DNA from 2 places in the Pseudomonas sp. MF08875 genome. Region 1 is predicted to be linked to the other one. Evidence: predicted binding sites of a transcription regulator. Region 1 holds the regulator's gene; the other holds the start of a gene.
What was found. Region 1 encodes LexA, which represses DNA repair genes until DNA is damaged. Its sites were predicted from a motif close to CTGTNTNNNNANACAG; they were not measured.
Positions count from the first base shown of each region.

Region 2: a site for LexA is predicted at 1,972-1,987, ahead of recN (DNA repair protein RecN). Genes of this name have one in related genera too.

Region 1 is NZ_JCBCUW010000037.1:33,755-38,630, reverse strand. Features, by position in the region: gene topA (type I DNA topoisomerase) at 1-314, shown strand, start outside; gene AC19YT_RS20165 (DUF6586 family protein) at 494-1,018, shown strand; gene AC19YT_RS20160 (hypothetical protein) at 1,151-1,384, shown strand; gene sulA (SOS-induced cell division inhibitor SulA) at 1,450-1,917, opposite strand; gene lexA (transcriptional repressor LexA) at 1,928-2,536, opposite strand; gene AC19YT_RS20145 (TetR/AcrR family transcriptional regulator) at 2,789-3,496, shown strand; gene nagZ (beta-N-acetylhexosaminidase) at 3,661-4,659, shown strand; gene AC19YT_RS20135 (S-methyl-5'-thioinosine phosphorylase) at 4,672-4,876, shown strand, end outside.
Region 2 is NZ_JCBCUW010000032.1:47,981-52,856, reverse strand. Features, by position in the region: gene fur (ferric iron uptake transcriptional regulator) at 1-202, shown strand, start outside; gene recN (DNA repair protein RecN) at 275-1,948, opposite strand; gene grpE (nucleotide exchange factor GrpE) at 2,197-2,766, shown strand; gene dnaK (molecular chaperone DnaK) at 2,869-4,788, shown strand.

The sequences.
Region 1 (4,876 bases):
TTAACGACACCTACATCTTGCGTGACGGCGCGTCTGGCTTGTTCCTGGCGGCCAGCCAGTTCCCGAAAAACCGCGAAACCCGTGCACCGCTGGTGATGGAAATCGTGCCGCACAAGGACGAGATCGATCCGAAGTACCACTTCCTCTGCGCGGCCCCACAGAAGGACCCGGACGGTCGTCCGGCCGTCATTCGCTACAGCCGCAAGACTAAGGAGCAGTACGTGCAGACCGAAGTGGATGGCAAGCCGACAGGCTGGCGCGCGTTCTACGAAGGTGGAAAATGGAAGGTTGAAGACAAGCGCCAGGGCGCGTGACGAAGGCGGGCGGCTGACCTCTCTGTCGGTGCGCCTCTGCCTGATTCGTCCTGGTAGCAGAAAGCCGCATGCGAACCCTCGGGTTGGCCTGCGGTTTTTTTTGGCTTGCGGCGGCTGTGACTGATCCGTGACACTGTTAAGCCAGTACTACGCCCTATTTCGCTGTGGAGAGTGCCGTCATGGCCTTTGAGCTCTATACCCGTACCAATCAGAAAATATACTTCGCCGGGCTGTCGCTAGAGGCGCTGGCCCGGGCTGAAGAGGGGCGGGCGATGAACTCCCTGGCGCTGATCCAGGCAGGTCGCGAGTCCGCGTTGTTTCACCTATACGGGGCCTTACTGGGGTTGTGCCATGAAATTGCCGGTTTCTACCGTTTGCCTCAAGCCAATTCCCCGCGGGCGGAGTTGTTGCTGACCCGAGAGGTGCTAGAGGCGGTGGCTATTCCGGAAATGGCAGAAATGGTGGAGTTGGCCAACAACCCCGAAACCTGGCTGGCGAAGTTGTTGGCGGCTCATGCCGCGTTGTTCCAGCCGCCCCGGGCGCCGCATAAGCCCAAGGGCGACGTCACTCAGCCGTTGATCGTCGCGGTTAATCTCGATGAAGAGCTAGGGCCTGAAGAATTGAGCCGTGAAGAACTGGAGAGCTGGCGGCAACACCTTAAAAGCCTGGCTATTCGCTTTCGCGACGGGCTTAACGAGTGCTAAGCGAGTTAGAGCCAAGCTAGGGTTTTGCCTGACTGGGGAAACAGACCAGTCGCTCATGCATTAGTCGCAACACCAAGCGCATCCGGGCCTATGGCTGATACAATGCCGGCCTTTCGTGGAGAGCAAATTTTTATGCCAACGTCCTTTCTGGAAATTGTTGAGTTGCCTGACGGCCGTATAGAGCTGCGCCGGGCTGAGGACGAGGGTTCTCTGGTGACTTTGGATTTTTCTGAAGATGCCAAGGTGTTTCTGCAAGGCCAACATGTCGAAGTAGCCAAGGCGATGTTGAGTGTTGGCGTGCAGATGGCAGGCCGTCTCGCTGAAGGTGAGCTGGAGAAGGAAAGCGGGCCGCGGGTGCTGCACTGAGTCCGTTGGTCGGTTTCGCTTCTGTTGCGTCACCCCGGCTTCTCCATTCGTGAGAAGCCTCGTCATCAACCCAGGCGAATGTTCAGGCTTTGTGCATCCCCGGTGCGGGCGGCACTGATAAGTTGCTGGCGCATGCTCGATGGCAGCGGGTTGAGCCAACTGACGACGGTGTGGCTACGGCCCAGGCGCAGGGCCTCGCACGTCAATTGCTGGGCGCTTTGCATGCCGCGCGGTTGCAGTAGCAGGATGCGTTCGCGGTTAAGGCCGGCATCGCGCAGCCAGGCCTGGGTCAGGCTGGCGGGTGGGGCGATCAGGGTCAGCCAGCGAGCGTCCTGATCCTGGCTCAGTTGCCTGAGGATCGGCGCCAGTAGGTTCAGGCAGTTCCCGGCTGCTCCACGCAGCGACAGCTCGCTAAAGACTTCGGGCTCGGCGCTCCAGGGCGATTCGACCACGTCTTTGAGGATGGGCGCTTGCGCCATGAAGGCTCCGAACAACGGCAGTTGAGCTTGCTGTGAGGTATAGGGGAACTGCATAAAGCCTCCTTTAGCGGCGAATGACGCCGACACTCAAACCTTCGATCACCAGTTCCTGATCTTTCAGGTTGACTTCGATAGGGGCGAACTCGGGGTTCTCAGCAATCAGCCAGACTTTGCTGCCTTCACGCTTGAACCGCTTGACCGTCACTTCGTCGCCCAGGCGGGCGACGACAATCTGGCCATTACGAGCTTCGCGGGTGGTGTGTACCGCCAGCAGGTCGCCATCGAGGATGCCGACGTCCTTCATGCTCATGCCGTGTACCCGCAGCAGGTAGTCGGCGCGAGGGTGGAAGAAGGTCGGGTTGATGTTGCAGGACTCTTCGATGTGCTGCTGGGCCAGGATCGGCGCGCCAGCGGCAACACGACCGATGATCGGCAGGCTCGACTCGTCGGTTTCGGCTTCGAAACCAGGGATACGGATACCCCGTGAAGCGCCCGGGGTCATTTCGATAGCGCCCTTGCGTGCCAGGGCCTTGAGGTGTTCTTCGGCGGCATTGGGGGACTTGAATTCCAGTTTCTGCGCGATTTCCGCCCGGGTAGGGGGGAAGCCGTTTTCTTTGAGGCAGTCTTTGATAAAGGCCAGGATCTCGGCTTGGCGTGGCGTCAGTTTTATCATGTCGATCGCTCTGTCTTTTTATACAGTGACTGGGATTATATACAGTGAAGGCGTCTTGGCAATCCTCCTTTTTTCGGCGCCCGCCGAACGGTTGAATAAGGGCGCACGCTAGGGTTGTCGTAGCGAGGTCCTACAGGGTTTTCCTTGTGTGATTAAATAGGTGACTGGTCGGCCGGAAAACGGACAGGCAGGCTTGACAAGACATAAGCTGAAACGTATGTTTCAAACAAGTGTTTGTCAGGTAGAGTAACCATGGCCCAGTCGGAAACCGTTGAACGCATTCTTGATGCTGCCGAGCAGTTGTTCGCGGAAAAAGGGTTCGCTGAAACTTCATTGCGCCTTATCACCAGCAAGGCCGGGGTCAACCTGGCGGCGGTGAATTATCATTTCGGCTCGAAAAAGGCGCTGATCCAGGCAGTGTTCTCGCGCTTCCTGGGGCCTTTTTGCATCAGCCTGGACCGGGAGCTGGAACGCCGCCAGGCCAAGCCTGACAGCAAGCCAAGCCTGGAAGAACTGCTGGAAATCCTTGTCGAACAGGCCCTCGTGGTGCAGCCGCGCAGCGGCAATGACCTGTCTATCTTCATGCGTTTGCTTGGCTTGGCCTTCAGCCAGAGCCAGGGCCACCTGCGGCGTTACCTGGAGGACATGTACGGCAAGGTGTTCCGCCGCTACATGATGCTCGTCAATGAGGCCGCGCCGCGGATCCCGCCGATCGAGTTGTTCTGGCGCGTGCACTTCATGCTCGGTGCTGCGGCGTTCAGTATGTCCGGCATCAAGGCCTTGCGCGCCATTGCCGAGACCGATTTTGGCGTCAATACCTCGATTGAGCAGGTAATGCGCCTGATGGTGCCATTCCTCGCGGCTGGCATGCGCGCCGAAACCGGGGTCACTGACGACACCATGGCCAGCGCCCAGTTGCGGCCGCGGGTCAAGTCCACGCCGGCGCCTGCCAAGGTTTAGTGGCCGGTGGGTGGGCGCGGCGGCTGACATCCGCTAAGCTTGCCGCCCATGTCGACTCCCGTTCCAGACTCTCTCCTTACCCTGCACCGACCCGCGCCCGCCGAGCTTCGCTCCTGGCGGCGCAGTCGTGTGCCCGTAATAAAGGAATCGCTATGACCGGTGCCCTGCAAGGCTCCCTGATGGTGGATGTGGCCGGTACCTGGCTGACCTCCGAAGACCGTCACCTGTTGCGCCAGCCCGAGGTGGGCGGCCTGATTATTTTTGCGCGCAACATTGAGCACCCACGCCAGGTGCGCGAACTCAGTGCCTCGATTCGCGCCGTACGCCCGGACCTGCTGCTGGCAGTGGACCAGGAAGGCGGCCGCGTCCAGCGCCTGCGTCAGGGTTTTGTGCGCCTGCCGGCGATGCGGGCAATTGCCGACAATCCCAACGCCGAGGTGTTAGCCGAGCACTGTGGTTGGATCATGGCCACTGAAGTGCTGGCTGTTGGCCTGGATTTGAGCTTCGCCCCGGTGCTCGACCTCGATTACCAACGCAGCGCAGTGGTGGGGAGCCGTTCGTTCGAGGGCGACCCGCAGCGTGCCGCGCTGCTGGCCGGGGCCTTCATTCGCGGCATGAACAGCGCCGGCATGGCGGCCACGGGCAAGCATTTTCCCGGCCACGGCTGGGCGGAGGCTGATTCCCACGTGGCGATTCCCGTCGATGAGCGCAGCCTCGAGGAGATCCGCGCCAATGACCTGGTGCCGTTCGCCCGTTTGAGCCAGCAACTGGCCGCCGTGATGCCGGCCCACGTGATCTACCCCCAGGTAGACAGCCAGCCTGCCGGGTTCTCGCGCCGCTGGTTGCAGGACATCCTGCGGGGCGAGTTGCAATTTGATGGGGTGATTTTCAGCGATGACCTGTCGATGGCCGGTGCCCATGTGGTGGGCGATGCGGCCAGTCGGATCGAGGCCGCCCTATCTGCCGGTTGCGACATGGGCCTGGTATGCAATGACCGGGCGGCGGCCGAGTTGGCCTTGTGCGCGGCCCAGCGCCTGAAGGTCACGCCCAGCCCGCGTATCGCGCGGATGCGCGGCCAGGGTTTCGCCGGCACCGAGTACCGCCAGGACCCGCGCTGGCTCGCAGCCATTGGCGCCCTCAAAGACGCTCAATTGATTGATTAAAGGAAACTTGCAATGACGGTTTACGCGATTATCGGCGGCACCGGGCTGACTCAGCTCGAAGGTTTGAACATCCGCCAGTCGTTGCCGCTGGATACGCCCTACGGCGCGCCGTCGGCCGAGATCCAGGTGGGCGAATACGCTGGGCGCGAGGTGCTGTTCCTCGCACGTCACGGCCATCCGCATCGTGTTGCGCCCCATCAGGTCAACTACCGCGCCA
Region 2 (4,876 bases), on a different contig from region 1:
CCGTCATAACTTCGATGGCGGCCACGCGGTATTTGAACTCGATGACGGCAAGCATCACGACCATATGGTCAACGTCGAGACCAGTGAAGTCATCGAATTCTTCGACGAAGAAATCGAGAGGCTGCAAAAAGCCATCGTCGATAAGTACGGTTTCGAGATGGTTGACCACAATCTGGTGCTGTACGTACGCAAGAAAAAGTAAGCATGTCGCGCGGTGTTGTCCGCGAAACGAGCGAAGGCGACCCAAGGGTCGCCTTCGTGCTTTGTGGCGTACTCAGTTTTTTGCAGTGACTACCATTTTCTTGGCGTGAGCCAGGGATTCCTTGGTCAGGTCGATGCCGCCGAGCATCCGCGCAACTTCTTCTACGCGTTCATTTTTGCTTAGTTTGGATACGGCGGTGTGGGTCGCATCGTCGCCGCGCACCTTGTGGACAAATAGGTGCTGATGGCCCTGGGAGGCCACTTGTGGCAGGTGCGTCACTGTCAGCACCTGGCCGCGTTCACCCAGGCGCCGCAGCAATTGCCCGACGATTTCCGCCGTGGGGCCGCCGATACCCACGTCGACTTCATCGAACACGAGTGTCGGCACACGGGAGGTTTGGGCGGTAATCACCTGAATGGCCAGGCTGATCCGTGACAACTCTCCACCCGAGGCCACTTTAGCCAGGGCCTTGAGAGGCTGCCCGGGGTTGGCGCTGACCAGTAGTTCGACTTGCTCCAAGCCATGGGGCAACAGCTCGGTGCCGGTATTGGGTCGCAGTTCAATGGTGAAGCGCCCACCGGGCATGCCCAGACGCTGGATTTCTGCTTCTACTGCGCACGCCAGGCCAGAGGCTGCACCTTGGCGTAGATCGCTCAGGTCGCGGGCTTTTTCTTGGTAGTGGCGGGCATACGACGTCAGTTCTTCGCGCAACCGTTCGATAGATTCATCGTTGGCGTTCAGGGTTTCGATTTCATCCAGAAATTTTTGCTGCATTTGCGCCACGTCTGCGGGCTGGATGCGGTGTTTGCGCGCCAGGGTGTAGATCGCGTCCAAGCGCTCCTCAAGGTACTGGAGGCGTGCCGGGTCGGCATCGAAATGATCGAGGAAACGATTGAGTTCGCCAACAGCCTCTTCCACCTGGATTTGTGCGCTGGTCAGCAGGCTGGTGGCCTCGCCCAGAGCGCCGCTGCTGTTGTTTACGCTGGAGAGACGGTTGAGGCTGGCGGTGAGTGCGTTGAGCACATTGCCGGAATCGCTTTCGCTGCATTGTTCCACGACCTGCCGGCAGATCCCCAGCACCGTCTCGGCGTTGGTCAGGTTTTTGTGTTCCTGCTCCAATTGCTCCAGTTCGTTCTCGCCAAGGCCCAGATTTTCCAGCTCTTCGAGTTGGTAGCTGAGCAGTTGATGGCGTGCACGCTGTTCGTCGCCGGAGTTGGAAAGGTGTTCCAGCTCTTGGCGGGTCTGGCGCCAGCGCTGGGCGGCAAGGTGTACCTGACGGGCCAGGTCGGTGGCGCTCGCGTATTCGTCGAGCAAGCGACGGTGGGTGTCGGTTTTCAGCAGGGATTGATGTTCATGCTGGCTATGAATGTCGATCAGCAGTTCGCCGAGGGCCTTGAGGTCGCCCAAAGGGCAGGGCGTGCCGTTGATGTAGCCGCGTGAGCGGCCTTCGGCGGTAATGACCCGGCGCAGGATGCAGGGGCCGTCGCAGTCCAGGTCGCGCTCGGCCAGCCAGGCGCTGGCTTCCGGGATGTCGCTCAGGTCGAAGGTTGCGAGGATGTCGGCTTTGTCCGCGCCTGGACGAACCACACCGCTATCGGCGCGGTCGCCCAGAGTCAGGCCCAGGGCATCGAGCATGATCGATTTCCCGGCACCGGTTTCGCCTGTGATTACGCTCATCCCACGATCGAGTTCTAGATCGAGATGTTCAACGATGGCGTAGTTATGGACAGACAGGTGGACCAGCATAGGGAGGCTCCCGGGTGTTTTGTCTGGTTATTTATACAGTGTTTTATTCGGGTGTGACAATCCCGGCGCTTAGCTCGTTTTTCTCGTTATCGACGCATCTTTAGTGCGAGTAGGAATTTGAATAGCCTGATATTTCGCAGGGAAATGGGTTTTGCCGGCCCGCGGCCCTTGAACCTGGAAAATGCGGCCCCATATACCGGGACAGAAGTGCGAGTCGAGCTCGCAGACGAAATTGAGAGGAGAAATCTATGGCTGACGAACAGACGCTGGATACGCAAAATCCAGATGCCAATCAGGCTTCCCAGGATTCCAACGAGGATCTCGGGGCTCGTGTGCAAGCGCTCGAGGAGCAACTGGCCGGTGCGCAGGATCAAACCAAGCGCACCGCCGCCGAGCTGCAGAATGTTCTGCGTCGCGCCGATCTGGATGTAGAAAAGGCCCACAAGTTTGCGCTGGAGAAGTTTGCGCGCGACCTGTTGCCGATCATCGACAGCCTGGAGCGTGGCCTGCAGTTGTCTAATCCGGACGACGAGAGTATCCGTCCGATGCGCGAAGGCATTGAGCTGACCCTGAAAATGTTCGAGGACACCCTCAAGCGTTATCAGTTGGAAGCCATCGACCCGCAGTGCGGCGAGCCGTTCAATGCCGATTGCCACCAGGCGATGTCGATTCAAGAGAATGCCGACCTTGAGCCTAACAGCGTGGTCGCCGCATTCCAGAAGGGTTACCAGCTCAACGGCCGCTTGTTGCGTCCGGCAATGGTCGTGGTCAGCAAGGCGCCTGCCGCTGTTGCACCCTCGATTGACGAGCAGGCTTGAAATTAGCCGTAAGGCCCCCATTTATAAGTCAAGCGTTTAAGTGCTACCGCAGATAGCCACCACTGCTGCGGCAACCAAATCCAAAGTTTCGGGAGAGTGAACATGGGCAAAATTATCGGTATCGACCTGGGGACCACCAACTCCTGCGTCTCCGTGCTGGAAAACGGCAAGGCTAAAGTTATTGAGAACGCCGAAGGCGCGCGCACCACGCCGTCGATCGTTGCCTACGCCAACGACGGTGAAATCCTGGTCGGCCAATCGGCCAAGCGTCAGGCCGTGACCAATCCGCACAACACCCTCTATGCGGTGAAGCGTCTGATCGGTCGTCGTTTCGACGAAGAAGTTGTACAGAAAGATATTCAGATGGTCCCTTACAAGATCGTCAAGGCTGACAATGCCGACGCCTGGGTTGAAGTGAACGGCCAGAAAATGGCACCGCCACAAATCTCGGCTGAAATCTTGAAAAAGATGAAGAAAACCGCTGAAGACTATCTTGGCGAAGCGGTGACCGAAGCGGTTATCACCGTTCCGGCGTACTTCAACGACAGCCAGCGTCAGGCCACTAAAGACGCCGGCCGCATCGCGGGCCTGGACGTTAAACGGATCATCAACGAGCCTACCGCGGCCGCTCTGGCCTACGGTATGGATAAGGCAAAAGGCGATCACACCGTGATCGTTTATGACCTGGGCGGCGGTACTTTCGACGTTTCCGTGATCGAAATCGCCGAAGTCGATGGCGAGCACCAATTCGAAGTACTGGCTACCAACGGCGACACGTTCCTGGGTGGTGAAGACTTTGACATTCGTCTGATCGACTACCTCGTCGACGAATTCAAGAAAGAAAGCGGCATGAACCTTAAAGGTGACCCGCTGGCGATGCAGCGCCTGAAAGAGGCTGCGGAAAAAGCCAAGATCGAGCTGTCTTCGAGCCAGTCGACCGACGTCAACCTGCCGTACATCACGGCAGACGCCACCGGTCCTAAGCACTTGAACGTGAAGATTTCTCGCGCCAAGTTGGAAGCCTTGGTCGAAGACCTGGTGCAGCGCACTATCGAGCCTTGCCGCATTGCCCTGAAAGACGCCGGTATCGACGTTGGTGCGATCAACGACGTGATCCTGGTCGGCGGCCAGACCCGTATGCCGTTGGTACAGAAACTGGTAACCGACTTCTTCGGCAAAGAAGCACGCAAGGACGTGAACCCGGACGAAGCCGTTGCCATGGGCGCTGCAATCCAGGGTGCGGTACTGGCCGGTGACGTGAAAGACGTGCTGCTGCTCGACGTCAGCCCGCTGACCCTGGGTATCGAAACCATGGGTGGCGTGATGACCGCGCTGATTGAGAAAAACACCACGATTCCTACCAAGAAATCGCAAGTGTTCTCGACGGCCGACGACAACCAGGGCGCAGTGACCATTCACGTGCTGCAAGGCGAGCGTAAGCAAGCGGCGCAGAACAAGTCGCTGGGCAAGTTCGACCTGGCCGAGATTCCGCCAGCACCCCGTGGCGTGCCGCAAATCGAAGTGACCTTCGACATCGACGCCAACGGCATCCTGCACGTAGGTGCCAAGGACAAGGCGACCGGCAAGACTCAGTCGATCGTCATCAAGGCCAACTCGGGTCTGTCCGAGGACGAGATTCAGCAAATGGTTCGTGATGCTGAAATCAACGCCGAAGAAGACCGTAAGTTTGAAGAGCTGGCCAGTGCCCGCAACCAGGGCGATGCGTTGGTTCACTCCACGCGCAAAATGATCGCTGATGCTGGCGACAAGGTGACTGACGAAGAGAAGACAGCCATCGAAGCGGCAGTGGTTGCCCTGGAAGCCGCCGTCAAAGGCGACGACAAGGCTGCCATCGAAGCCAAGGTTGAAGAACTGTCGAAGGTCTCTGCGCCAGTGGCCCAGAAGATGTACGCCGAACAAGCCAAGCCAGCTGATGGCGCGGCACCGCAAGGCGAGCCGGCGGCTGAAAAAGCTGACGACGTTGTCGACGCTGAGTTTGAAGAAGTAAAAGACCACAAGTAATTAGTTGTTGGTCGGCCGGTTAACTGCATTCAAGCGGTGGCTGGTAGGATGGCGCCGCGCGGGAGCTTGCTCCCGCGTTGGCGTGTCT